4 regions of the Nonomuraea angiospora genome follow, and region 3 is predicted to be linked to each of the others. Evidence: riboswitches for the same ligand, from Rfam matches in the RefSeq annotation. Region 3 holds a riboswitch; each other region holds the start of a gene.
What was found. A riboswitch is a leader RNA that binds a small molecule or an ion and turns the genes downstream of it on or off. The one in region 3 is predicted to bind cyclic di-AMP.
Positions count from the first base shown of each region.

Region 1: another riboswitch for cyclic di-AMP. It lies ahead of H4W80_RS26890 (C40 family peptidase); the one in region 3 lies ahead of H4W80_RS22555 (coiled-coil domain-containing protein).
Region 2: another riboswitch for cyclic di-AMP. It lies ahead of H4W80_RS64635 (hypothetical protein); the one in region 3 lies ahead of H4W80_RS22555 (coiled-coil domain-containing protein).
Region 4: another riboswitch for cyclic di-AMP. It lies ahead of H4W80_RS63905 (C40 family peptidase); the one in region 3 lies ahead of H4W80_RS22555 (coiled-coil domain-containing protein).

Region 1 covers NZ_JADBEK010000001.1:5,982,009-5,985,051, forward strand. Annotated here, with positions in the region: gene H4W80_RS26885 (3-isopropylmalate dehydrogenase) at 1-884, opposite strand, end outside; cyclic di-AMP (ydaO/yuaA leader) riboswitch at 984-1,126, shown strand; gene H4W80_RS26890 (C40 family peptidase) at 1,304-1,705, shown strand; gene H4W80_RS26895 (ROK family transcriptional regulator) at 1,739-2,905, opposite strand; gene H4W80_RS26900 (sugar ABC transporter substrate-binding protein) at 3,007-3,043, shown strand, end outside.
Region 2 covers NZ_JADBEK010000001.1:5,620,634-5,623,676, reverse strand. Annotated here, with positions in the region: gene H4W80_RS25500 (rod shape-determining protein) at 1-826, opposite strand, end outside; gene H4W80_RS25495 (DUF5302 domain-containing protein) at 1,054-1,254, shown strand; cyclic di-AMP (ydaO/yuaA leader) riboswitch at 1,421-1,556, shown strand; gene H4W80_RS64635 (hypothetical protein) at 1,742-2,434, shown strand; gene H4W80_RS25485 (alpha/beta fold hydrolase) at 2,473-3,043, shown strand, end outside.
Region 3 covers NZ_JADBEK010000001.1:4,998,945-5,001,987, forward strand. Annotated here, with positions in the region: gene H4W80_RS22545 (ATP-binding protein) at 1-137, shown strand, start outside; gene H4W80_RS22550 (DinB family protein) at 147-647, opposite strand; gene H4W80_RS22555 (coiled-coil domain-containing protein) at 668-1,630, opposite strand; cyclic di-AMP (ydaO/yuaA leader) riboswitch at 1,630-1,771, opposite strand; gene galT (galactose-1-phosphate uridylyltransferase) at 1,836-2,915, opposite strand; gene H4W80_RS22565 (DeoR/GlpR family DNA-binding transcription regulator) at 2,912-3,043, opposite strand, start outside.
Region 4 covers NZ_JADBEK010000001.1:7,481,207-7,484,249, reverse strand. Annotated here, with positions in the region: gene H4W80_RS34005 (LuxR C-terminal-related transcriptional regulator) at 469-681, shown strand; gene H4W80_RS63905 (C40 family peptidase) at 708-1,658, opposite strand; cyclic di-AMP (ydaO/yuaA leader) riboswitch at 1,754-1,902, opposite strand; gene H4W80_RS33995 (amino-acid N-acetyltransferase) at 2,179-2,748, shown strand; gene H4W80_RS63900 (RDD family protein) at 2,834-3,043, shown strand, end outside.

The DNA of each region.
Region 1 (3,043 bases), 980 kb from region 3:
GTCGCGGTCGGGTCGGCCTTGCCCTGGCCGGCGATGTCGGGGGCGCTGCCGTGGACCGGCTCGAACATGCTCGGCGCGGACCGCTCGGGGTTGATGTTGCCGCTGGCGGCCAGGCCGATGCCGCCCGCGATGGCGGCGCCCAGGTCGGTGATGATGTCGCCGAACAGGTTGTCGGTGACGACCACGTCGAACCGCTCCGGCTGCGTCACGAAGAACATCGAGGCCGCGTCGATGTGGCAGTAGTCGGTCGTGACGTCGGGGTATTCCGCCGCCAGGCGGTTGACCGTGCGCTGCCACAGGTCACCGGCGAAGGTGAGGACGTTGGTCTTGTGGACGAGCGTCAGCTTCTTGCGCGGCCGCGTGGCGGCCTTCTCGAACGCGTAGCGCACCACGCGCTCGACACCGTAGGCGGTGTTGAGCGACTCCTGGGTGGCGATCTCGTGCGGGGTGCCGCGCCGCATGGCGCCACCGGTGCCCGCGTAGAGGCCCTCGGTGCCCTCGCGGACGACGATCATGTCGATGTTCTCCGGCGGCGTGTCGGCCAGCGGGGTCGCCACGCCGGGGAACAGCTTGACCGGGCGCAGGTTGACGTAGTGGTCGAACTCGAAGCGCAGCCGCAGCAGCAGATCGCGCTCGAGGATGCCCGGCGGCACGCTGGGGTCGCCCACGGCGCCGAGCAGGATCGCGTCGTAGCCGCGCAGCTCTTCGAGCACGGCGTCGGGCAGCGTCTCGCCGGTACGGTGATAGCGTGCGGCTCCCAGGTCGTAGTGCGTGGGCTCGATCTTCGTGCCCACTGCCTCCAGGACCTTGAGCCCCTCGGCCACGACCTCGGTGCCGATCCCATCGCCGGGGATGACGGCCAGACGGATGTTACGCGACTCCATGGGCGGTACCTTACCGCGTCGTCTCGACTGACGAACACTTCATCTCATTTTCCGGACGCCCTCTTTGTCCGTATTGCGGTTCTTTGACCGTTTCGTTAAAGTCCCGACCAGCCTAATCCGCGCAGCCGCTGCGTGGAGTCGGGGACCCACTTCCCTCTGGGGCGAATCGGCATCCCATGTCGTAGGGCTACTTCCAGGCCCGAGCCCGTCAGCTAACCCGGCCGGCCGTATGGAAGGACAGACCCCTGTCTCGAATCGCCATTGTCCTGGCGGCGGGCGCCGCCGGGCTCCTCCTGGCCTCCCCAGCCCATGCCTCCACCAAGATCGACGACCTCACCACTCTGACCGGCGCCCAGATCAAGAAGATCCAGGCGAAACAGGCCCCGAAGCCCGCCTGGAAGATCGCCCTCAAGTTCGCCATGAGCAAGCGCGGCACCCCGTACGTGTGGGGCGGCGCCAGCCCGAGCGGATACGACTGCTCCGGGCTCATGCTCAGGGCGTACGAGCACGCCGGGATCGAACTCCCCCGCGTCGCGGCCGACCAGTACGCCGCGTTCGACAAGAAGATCGCCTGGAAGGACCTCAAACCCGGCGATCTCGTCTTCTTCCACGGCCTCGGGCACGTCGGGATGATCTCCCGGCCCGGCTACATGGTCCACGCTCCGCGCACGGGTGACGTGGTCAAGGAAGAGCGCCTGAGCTCCTGGCGCAGAGACTCCTTCGTGGGTGGCGTCCGCCCCGACCCCAAGGGCGTACGACTCTGGTCCAAGCTCAAGGAACAGCGCCTCAGCACGCCCACCACCCTCACCGCCACCCTGTAGGGACCCTCCGGCGTCCGCCTCCCCGCGCGACGGTCAGGGGAGGCGGGCGTCGAAGATGAGGTCCCAGGCGCGGGTCCTGGCGTGAGCCACCGCGCCCAGCAGGACGCCGCTGTCGCCCAGCGTGCTGGCCACCACCGACGGCCGCAGCGGGCCCAACTCGGCGATGCGGGCCTCGATGGCCTCCCCCAGGAGGTCCAGGTTGCGGCCCACGCCGCCGCCGAGCACGATCACCTCCGGATCCAGCACGGCCGCCACCGCCACCAGCAGCTCGCCGATGCGGCGGCCCTCGGACTCCACCACCGAGCGGGCGACGGCGTCGCCCTCGGCCGCCGCGTCGAAGATCTTCTTGGCCGTCTCCAGGCGCAGCCCGGCGGCGCGGGCCCTGCGGACCACCCCGGGGGCGGCGGTCACCGCCTCCGTGGCGCCGTGGGCCAGGGCGTCACCGGCCGATGGCGCCGGGTCCTCGGCCGCGGGCACGTACGAGACCTCCCCCGCCGCTCCCCGGGCGCCCACGTACAGCTCGCCGTTGATCACGATGCCCATCCCGACGCCGGTGCCGATGGACACCAGCGCGAAGTTGGACTTGCCGCGTCCCGCCCCGTGCACGTGCTCGCCGACGGTGGCCAGGTTGATGTCGTTCTCGATGACGAGGTCGGCCCCCATCGCGGCGCGCAGGCGCTCGGCCAGGTCGGGGCCGGGCAGGTTGGGGGCGAACTCAAGGCGGCCGAGCTCCGGGTCGTACACGCCGGGCGAGCCGACGACGGCGCAGGCGACGGCGTCCCAGTCGACGACCGCCTCGTCGGCGGCGAGCCGGCACAACTCTCCGACCAGGACGGCCAGCTCGGCGGAGGTGAGGGCGGTGTTGCGCCCGTCCCTGCGGCCGACGAGGGTCCCGCGCAGGTCGGCGATGGCGACCCTGATCCAGTCCCGCCCGATGTCGACGCCGGCGACGTGGCTGGCGGCGGCGTTGACGTCGTACAGGGACGTGACCGGCCCCGGGCGGCCGGAGACCTCGCCGACGACGTGAACGAGCCCGTCCTCCTCCAGCCCGGCCAGGGCCGCGGACACCGTGGGCTTCGACAGGCCGGTGATCTTGGCCAGGTCGGTACGTCCGGCGGGGCCGTGCTCCTGAAGATGGTCGAGCAGGCGGCGCTCGTTCAGCACGCGCAGCAGGCGCGGATTACCCAGGTCTCCCCGCATCTCACCCTCCCTTGAGGAAGCAGAGCCTAGCCAACTCGGCTGATAGTAAATTACCTTTCTTACCAAGCACAGGGGCGGCACATCCGGAAGGACGAAGTGCGATGCACCGAGCATGGCGATCAATCCCTGTCGCGGCGG
Region 2 (3,043 bases), 620 kb from region 3:
GCAGCGCGCCGCCCCCCACCAGCACCGCGCCACGATCTCCGAGGTCGCCGATCAGCTCGGCGGGGCAGCGCTCGACGGTCTCCCTCGCCGCCCACACGATGGACTCGATCGCCGGACCGGCCGCCTCCCGGATCCGCTCCACGGGCAGCCGCACGTCGTGCTCGCGGCCGGTCTCGGAATCTCTGACGCGTACGGTGACGGGGCCCCCGTCGGCGCCGGCGTGGTGCTTGGCGGCCTCCGCCTCGCGTTCGTCGAGGGTGTGGCCGTGCTCGTGTTCGACCAGGCGGGCGATGGCCCGGTCCACGGCCCGGCCGCCGCTCGGGACCGCCGTCGTGGCCACGGCCTCCCCACCGGAGAGCACGGCGATCCTGGCGGAGTCGCGCCCGATGTCGATCACCATGCCGCCCACGTACTCGCGGACCGGCAGGCCCGCGCCGAGCGCCGCCGCGAGCGAGTGCGGGATCAGGCGGATCTGCCTGGCCTCCGCCTCGTACGCCACGTCGCGCAGCGTGGCCCGCTCGATCGGCGTGGAGCCGTCGGGCAGCGCCATGACCAGGCGCGGCCTGGCGAGCGGGCGCCGGTGCACCTTGCTCAGGAAGTGCTTGACCATCCGCCGGGTGAGGTCGCCGTCGGCCGGCAGGCCGCCGCTGACGGGCCAGCACGTCTCCTCGCCGGTCGCGTCCGCGCCGTACGCGATGATCTTGCCGGTACGGCCGTCGATCGTCACCGCGGAGGGTTCGTCGAGCACGATGCCCTTGCCCCTGACGTAGATCCGCGTGCGGGACCCTCCGAGGTCCACCGCCAGGTCGCGGCCGAGGAGGCTCATGACGCGGCTGCGGACGTGGCGGTCGTGGCGGACATGCCGGGTCTATTTCCTGGGCCGCTCCAACACAACACCAGGATCGGAGTGGTTCCCCTTTACCTGGGCGGGCGGGCTCGGTGGCTCCTGAGGGTGACGCCTTCGCCACGCCGCAGCGCAGGGTCGAGGCCAGTTTCGCGTCATAAGCGGCGCCATGCGAAGCTGTGATAGTCCCCAACACCATGGAGGTCCTCATGGCGGAAACACCGGAGCCGGAAGTCAGCGAGACTCCCGAGGACGAGATGAAGCGCAAGTTCCGCGAGGCGCTGGAACGCAAGCGCGGCCAGCACGCGGGCTCGGGCGCGGGTGGCAAGGGCGGCGACCCATCGAAGATCCACGGGACGCACGGTCCGGCTGCGAGTAAAAGATCGTTCAGGCGCAAGAGCGGCGGCTGAGGCCGGTAATTTCCAGGGGGTACGGCAATGCCGTGCCCCCTTTCTCTATGCCGGGGGCAGGTAGATCTTTACACCGATTCATGACGAACTGTTTGTGTTTGTCCGGAATACGTGGTTAGAGTGATGCCCACTTACCAGCCGGTGGCGTGGACCACACAAGGGGACCAGCCGGCTGGCGCCTAATCCCGATCACTCGGGAGCCGGGGACCCACCTCCCTGGGGTGAATCCGACCTTGTGTCGGTAGGGCAACTCCACCGCCCGAACCCGTCAGCTAACCCGGTAGGCGAGATGGAGAGGACACATGCAGAACTTGAATGATCACGTAGAACACCCATACAGCGTGATGACGGCCGCCCTCTGAGCGGTCCCTTCTCCAGGCTCGTTTCGCGCTCCGCGTAGCTCTCCCCCTGTCAGGTGCTTTCCCCTGCTACGCCCTTTTTCAGCGAGCGCAATCTCCCTGCCCCCTCGCGAAGGACTGTACTTTTCATGTCTGCACGTTCTGGTTTGCGTACCCTGGCTCTGCTCACCGCCTCCACCGTCGGCGCCCTCACCATCGCCGGCACCGCGGCCCACGCCGACTCCAACACGGACGAGAAGGTCCTGCTCAAGGGCTCGACCACCGCTTCGTACTTCTGGGACGACGCCTCCGGCCGCGCCGGGGACACCGGTCTGCCCGCCAGCGGCAAGCCCATGCAGAAAGGTCTGGCCGCCAGCCCGAGCTGGCCGCTCATGACCGAGGGCTACGTGATCCACGACGGCAAGAAGCTGCCCTTCTTCGTCGGCGACCGCGGCCCGGGCGTGCCCTCCAACAACGGCGTCATGCTCGACCTGGACGGCAAGACGTTCGCGGAGCTGACCGGCGGCACGTTCAACATGGACACGCTCGGCGTCGACGGCGTCGGCGGCCAGGGGCACATCAAGGTCGACTACGTCATCACCAAGTGGGGCGACGGTCCCGGCAAGAAGAACTACCCCGTCCCGTTCTCGACCGGCGCCTACGCCGAGCACGACGACAACCCGGCCGAGCCCCCGGCGGCCGCCGGTCTCGCGCTGCCTCCGGCGCGCGAGACCGGGGAGTGGAGCTCCGGCACGGGCGCCGTCGTGGCCAGCGCCGTGGCCGCGGTGGGCGGCGGCGTGGCGCTTGCCGGCGACCGCGTCCGCAATCTCCTCAAGGTCTGAACTTTACGGACGTGGACCAGAATGTCATTCTGGTCCACGTGACCACCCGCGTAGCCGCGAACGGCATCGAAATCGCCTACGAGAGCTTCGGCTCGCACGAGGGGCGCCCCCTGCTCCTCATCATGGGGCTCGGCGCGCAGCTCATCCACTGGGATGAAGGGCTCTGCGAGCTGCTGGCGGACCAGGGACACCACGTCGTACGGTTCGACAACCGCGACGCCGGCCTGTCCACCCACTTCCACGACCAGGGCGTTCCCGCGATGGGGGCGCCCTCGCCGTATCTGCTGGACGATCTGGCCGACGACTCGGCGGGACTCATGGACGCGCTGGGCTGGCCGGCCGCCCACGTGGTCGGGGCGTCGATGGGCGGCATGATCGCCCAGGCGCTGGCCATCCGCCACCCGGACCGGGTGCTGACCCTGACCTCGATCATGTCCACTCCCAGTCCCTCGGCGGCCCCGCCCACCGAGGCCGCGCTCGCCATCCTCATGGCCGCGCCCCCCGCCGAGCGCGAAGCGGTCATGGCCCAGGCGGTGCGCACCTGGTCGGTCATCGGCTCGCCCGGATACGAGCTGGACCGCGAGCGGATCACCCTGCTGGCCGGGCTCG
Region 3 (3,043 bases):
GCCCCAAGGAGCCGGATTTCATCTCGGAGAACGGGCGCGGCCTCTACATCGTCGAGACCTACAGCCAGTGCTGGGGCTGGGACCCGCTGGCCCGCGGCGGCAAGGCCGTGTGGGCGTTGTTCCGCACCGAGCCCTGATCGGTCCCGTTACTCTCCGGTCACCCCGTCGATGCGCTCGCGCAGCAGGTCCGCGTGACCGTTGTGCCGCGCGTACTCCTCGATCATGTGGATGAGGATCCAGCGATGGGTGCAGTCCTGCCCCCTGTGGTCGCCGACGGCGTCCAGCGGCTTGGCGTCCGAGATGGCGCGGGCGCGCTCGACCTCCTCTTCCCACGTGGCGAAGGCCTCCTTGACGGAGGCGGTGTCCACTTCCTTGAAGTCGGCGTCGTTGTCGCGGTCCTTGTCCCAGAGCTTGGGCAGGTCCTCGCCGTTGAGCACGCGGCGGAACCAGGAGCGTTCGACGTGCGCCATGTGCCGGACCAGGCCGAGCAGGGACAGGGTCGAGGGTGCGGCGGAGCGCAGGCGCAGCTGGTCGTCCGACAGGCCCGCGCACTTGACGGCGAGGGTGCCGCGGTGCCATTCGAGCCAGTTGTTCAGCGTGGTCCGCTCGTCGCCCGTGCGAGGGGGCGGGATCCGGGTGTCAGTCATGAGGTCCGACCTTACCCAGCTCAGTACATCGAGATGTGAACGTGGTCGTAGTGGTTCTCGGTGACGCTGCCGCGGTCCGACATGGCCCGCCAGCCCGAGCCCGTGTTGATGCGCTGCTTCCAGATCACGTACTTGACGCCGAGCTTGCCCTTGTTCTTGAGCGCCCAGTCCGCGATGCGGTCGCCCAGGGCGTTGTTGATGGCCGCGGGCATCGTGCCGCCCGTGCTCATCATGAAGTCGCAGGCCCGCCCCAGGGGGTGCTCGCCGCTGGAGCCCGAGCGGAAGCACCCCACCGTGTACGGCAGCTTGAAGTTCTTGGCCAGCTCCGCCTTCATCAGCCGCGTGCGGGCCGTGATGTTGTCCGAGCCCGAGGGCAGCTCGGGCGCCCAGCTCCCGTCGGACTTGCGGCCCGGGCCGAGCGGCACGAGGTCCTGGAGCTTCTTCTTGATGTCGTCGATGACGTCCTCGGCCTCGGCGCGCTGTGCGGTCACCTCCTTGGCGTCCACGCCGATCTGGGTGGCCAGCGCGGCGGCCTCGTCGGAGGCCCTCTTCTTGTCGTCGCGGGCCCTGGCCACCCCCTGGACCATGGCCTGCTGCTCGGCCGTGAGCTGCTCGAGCAGGGCGGCGGCGCCGCCGTTCTGGGCCATCAGGATGGAGGGCAGCGACGGGTCGTGGCTCTGGTAGCGCATCCTGGCGAGGTCGCCGACCCGCCGCTCGGCGGTGTCCAGCGTCTTCTCCGCGACCGCCAGCCGCTCCTTGGCCGCTTTGGCGGCCTCCTGCGCCCTGGCCAGCTCGACGCGCTTGAGGTTGTACTTCTCGATGAGCTTGTCGATCTTGCTGTTGAGCTGCTTGAGCTGGGCGCGGAGCTCGGCCTCCGACGGCTTGGGAGCCGCCGAGGCCGCGGTCGCCGGCAGGAGCGCGACGGCGGCGGCGGTGACGAGGCCGATGGCAAGAGTCGCGGGGGACGGAGCCGCCACGTGCATGTTCCTCTCCCTCTGCCGGCCGGGTTAGCTGACGGGTTCGGGCTGGGAGCTGCGTGCCCTACCACCGAAGTGGATTCACCCCAGGTGCGGGTGGGTCCCCGGCTCCCGGGCGACTCGCCCGGGATTAGGCGTGCGTCAGCTGTTACGGCTGACACAAAAGGGATATTAGTGGTAGATCACGAGTCACGCGACCCCCATTAGAAATCTAATAGTGATCTACTTGTGATCGAATCATCCGGGCGGCCTCCTCCGGCAGCACGTCGTTCACGAAGGCCCCCATCGCGGACTCCGACCCGGCGAGATACTTGAGCTTGCCCGGCGCCCGCCTGATGCTGAACAGCTCCAGGTGCAGGTAGCCGAGCTCGCGGTCCTGCCGCACGGGCGCCTGGTGCCAGGCCGAGATGTACGGCATCACCACGCCGAACAGGTCGTCGAAGGCCCGCAGCACCGAGGTGTAGAGAGGCGCGAACGCCGAGCGCTCCTCCTCCGTCAGCGCGGCCAGATCGGGCACCTGCCGGTGCGGGTAGATGTGCACCTCGTACGGCCACCGCGCCGCGGCCGGCACGAACGCCGTCCACAGCTCGTTGGCGGCCACCACGCGCGTCCCGGCGGCCCGCTCGGCGGCCAGCACGTCGGCGAACAGGTTGCCCTTCGAGTAACGCCTGGCGGCGGCGAGCTGGAGCCTGGTCCTGGGCGTGACGTACGGGTAGGCGTAGATCTGGCCGTGCGGGTGGGCCAGCGTGATGCCGATCTCCTCGCCCCGGTTCTCGAAGCAGAACACCTGCTCCACGCCCTCGATCCCGGACAGCTCGGCCGTCCGGTCGGCCCACGCCTCCATGACCAGCTCCACCTGGCCGTCGGAGAGCCTGGAGAACGACGACGAATGCTCAGAGGTGAAGCAGACCACCTCGCACCGCCCCACTCCCGGCCGGACCTCACTCAGGCCCCCCACATCTGTATAAGTCCCGAAATTTGTGGAGAAGGAGGGGAATCGGTTCTCGAACACCACCACGTCGTAGTCGTACGCCGGGATCTCCGACGAGCGCGTGTCCGACGACGGGCACAGCGGGCACTCGCTCGCCGAGCCGGTCGGCTGGAACGTGCGCGTCTGCCGGTGCCCCGCCACCGCGATCCACTCCTCGGTCAGCGGGTCGTAACGCAGCTCGGAGGCCACCGGCCGGGGGTCGAGCACCCGCCGGTCGATCGCGCCGCGATCGGCGTCGTCCCGCCGATCGAAGTAGATCAGCTCACGGCCGTCGGCCAGGTGGGTGATGGTGCGCTTCACGAGCCCTCCGCGATGATCAGTTCTCCGGCCCGTTCGGCCAGCTCCATGCGTGCGTCCTCAGGCAGCCCCGCGTCGCTGATGACCACGTCGGCCTCGGTCAGCTCGGCGATGGTGCTGATGCCGACCGT
Region 4 (3,043 bases), 2.5 Mb from region 3:
GCGCCCCTCACGCACACCCGGAAACGAGGTCGCCCGGCACGCTCGCGGCCCTTCACGCGTCCGGAACCCGGGGTGGCGATCCCCCCGGTGAATTGATCACCTCGCCTTAATCAACCATCTGACCTGGGTTGTCGGATCGCATGGTGACGCCGTACAAAGCGAGCGATTGGTGGCTGACCCCATGGCGGAAAGATCACGCCATAGATGTATCGATCATGGGGAATATCCATACCGCGCTGATCGAAAAGGGGAGCGCTGGTCAGGGCTATTCCGGAAGCCCCAATGTGATCACACTACGTTCTGACATATCGCGAGTGCGTCATATATAGCGGATCATGTCAATAGCGCTCGTCAAGTGCGGCGATTGTCATGCTTGACGACCTTTCCAGGATGCGTTTACCGTCTGCGAGGAGCGGCTTTGGCCCGTCTGTGAGGTCCAAGTTTCTGCTGTTGGGGGGAGGGCTCCCGATGGATGTGCTCACTGAAGGCGTTGAGCTCAGCCATGCTGATTTGGCGCTGCTGGCGGAGTTGGCCAAGGGAGTCACGGTCGATCGGGTTGGGCGGCGGCTGGATATCAGCGGGCGCACGGTACGCCGAAGATTACGGGGAATCTGCGACCGCATCGGCGTGGCCACGGCGATCGAGGCCGTGGCCTGGGCAGCCCGCCGCCAGCTGATCTAGCCGCGGCGGACCGCCGGGGTGCGGGCTCAGTCGGCGATGCGGACCGCGCCGGCGAAAGGCCGCCTCGCGATCGACGCGATCCGTACGACGTCACCCGTCTGCGGGGCGTGCACCATCATGCCGCCGCCGATGTAGATGCCCACGTGGTGCAGGTCGCTGTAGAAGAACACCAGGTCGCCCGGCCGGAGCTCCTCGCGCGAGATGTGCCGGCCGGCCGTCCACTGGTCGCCGGTGTAGTGCGGCAGCGAGATGCCCACGCGCTGGAACGCCGCCATGACGAGCCCGGAGCAGTCGTACGAGCTGGGACCCTCGGCGCCCCAGACGTACGGCTTGAGCTGCTGCGTGAGCGCCCACCGCGCGGCCTCCGCGGCCTTGCCCGAGCCCGGGATGGGCAGGTTGACGCGCACGGCCCGCGTGCCGGGCCGTCCGGCCTCGCCCAGGGCCCGCCTGAACAGGCTGCTCTCGACCTTCGCCACCAGCTTGGTGATCCTGTCGCGCTTGGTGTCGAGGTCGGTGACGAGCTTCTGGACCTCGTCGATGCGGGCCGTGGCGCTCTCCTTGGCGCGGGTGGCCGTGTCCATCGCCCTGGTGAGCTGGTTGATCTCCTCGCTCTGCTCGGCCTGCAGCGCGTACGAGGTCGCGGCGCGGTTGAGGAAGCCCTCGGGGTCGTCGGAGGTGGCGAAGGCGAGGGTCTTCATGCCGCCGGTGATGTAGGCGTTCTGGGCCAGCGCGACGGCCCTCGCGCGCTTGGCGGCCAGATCGGACTCGCTGGTCGTCAGCGTCTTCTGCGCGACCTCGGCGGCCTTCTTGGCGGACTTGAGCTTCTCCCGCTGGCCGTTGTACTGCTCGGTCAGCGTCTCGATGTCGGTGTGCAGCTTCGTGGCCTGGTCGGCGAGCTCTTTCAGGGTGGGCTCGGGATCCGCGGACGCCGAACCGACGGGGATGGCGAAGAGCAGCGCGGCGACTGTGAGACTCACCACACCGACGCGGCGCGCCCGCCGAGCCCGTTCCGGAGGGCGGGCATGCTTGCCCGCCGACTTCCCCCCACCGCTGAGCGTGGGCTTCACCAACCAGCTCCTCTCGTCGACGCCTACCGGGTTAGCTGACGGGTTCGGGCCGGAGCAGCCCTACCGAAAGACTCGGATTCACCCCGTGGCGGCGTCGGAGGTCGCCACCGGCGGTTCCCCGGCTTCTCTTGCGAGAATTGGGCGTGTCTCCCGCGCGACACGCGGGGAACATTGTCGCTGGACACTAATGCACTCCGGGTTCGTGCTCAACCAGAACTGCCAAGTCTGTAGAGGTTTCACAACCGAAGGGTCACAAGGTGATCTCGTGGGCACCCGTGCAGAAGAGGCCCTATGCCCCATTTGTCCGCGCTTTCGGCGGGAGCGAGCCGGCCGTGAGGTCCGGTGCCGATCTGACCACGAGATGTAACAAGATGGGCCGAGACATGGGAGTTAGGGCTGAGCCGTAATGAGATCTGTACCCTGGAGAACCATGGAGCAGGTGGCCGAGCTGACAGCGCCCGAGACCGCGGTGGTGGTCCGGCGTGCCCGCACGCCCGACGTGCGCATGGTCAGACGCCTGGTGGACACCTATGCCGGGGCGGGGCCGCGGCTTCTGGAGAAGGCCACGGTGACGCTGTACGAGGACGTACAGGAGTTCTGGGTGGCCGAGCGAGGCGGGCAGGTCGTCGGCTGCGGCGCGCTCCACGTGCTCTGGGAGGACCTCGCCGAGGTCCGCACGGTGGCGGTGGATCCCGAGTGCCGGGGGATGGGCGTCGGCCACCGGATCGTCTCCGCGCTGATCCAGCAGGCTAAGGATTTGGGTCTGCGACGTGTATTCTGTCTTACTTTTGAGGTCGACTTCTTCGCGCGGCTCGGGTTCCGCCCGATTCAGGGCACGCCGGTCTCACCCGAGGTCTACGCCGAACTCCTGGCCTCGTACGACGAGGGTGTGGCGGAGTTTTTGGATCTTGAACACGTCAAGCCGAACACGCTGGGAAACACCCGCATGCTGCTCCACCTGACATCGGGTGACGTGGACCTTGACCAGATGGAAAGGTGATTGTTGATACCTATGTCGATACGTTGGGCAGCACAGGCATGTGTCCTGACACGTGCCACATGCGCACTCGAAGCGAGGTGACACGGTGAGCACCGGACAGCCGCCGTATCCACAGGACGAATCCGGCGACAACTCTGCGCCTCCCTACTACGGGCAGCAGAACCAGGGCCGCCACCCCGGCGAGCCCGACCCGGACGCGACTGTGATCGGCTACCGGGCGGACGACGCCTATGGGCAGCAGCCCCCGTACGGTCAGCAGGGCTATGGCCAGCAACCCCAGTACGGACAGCAACAG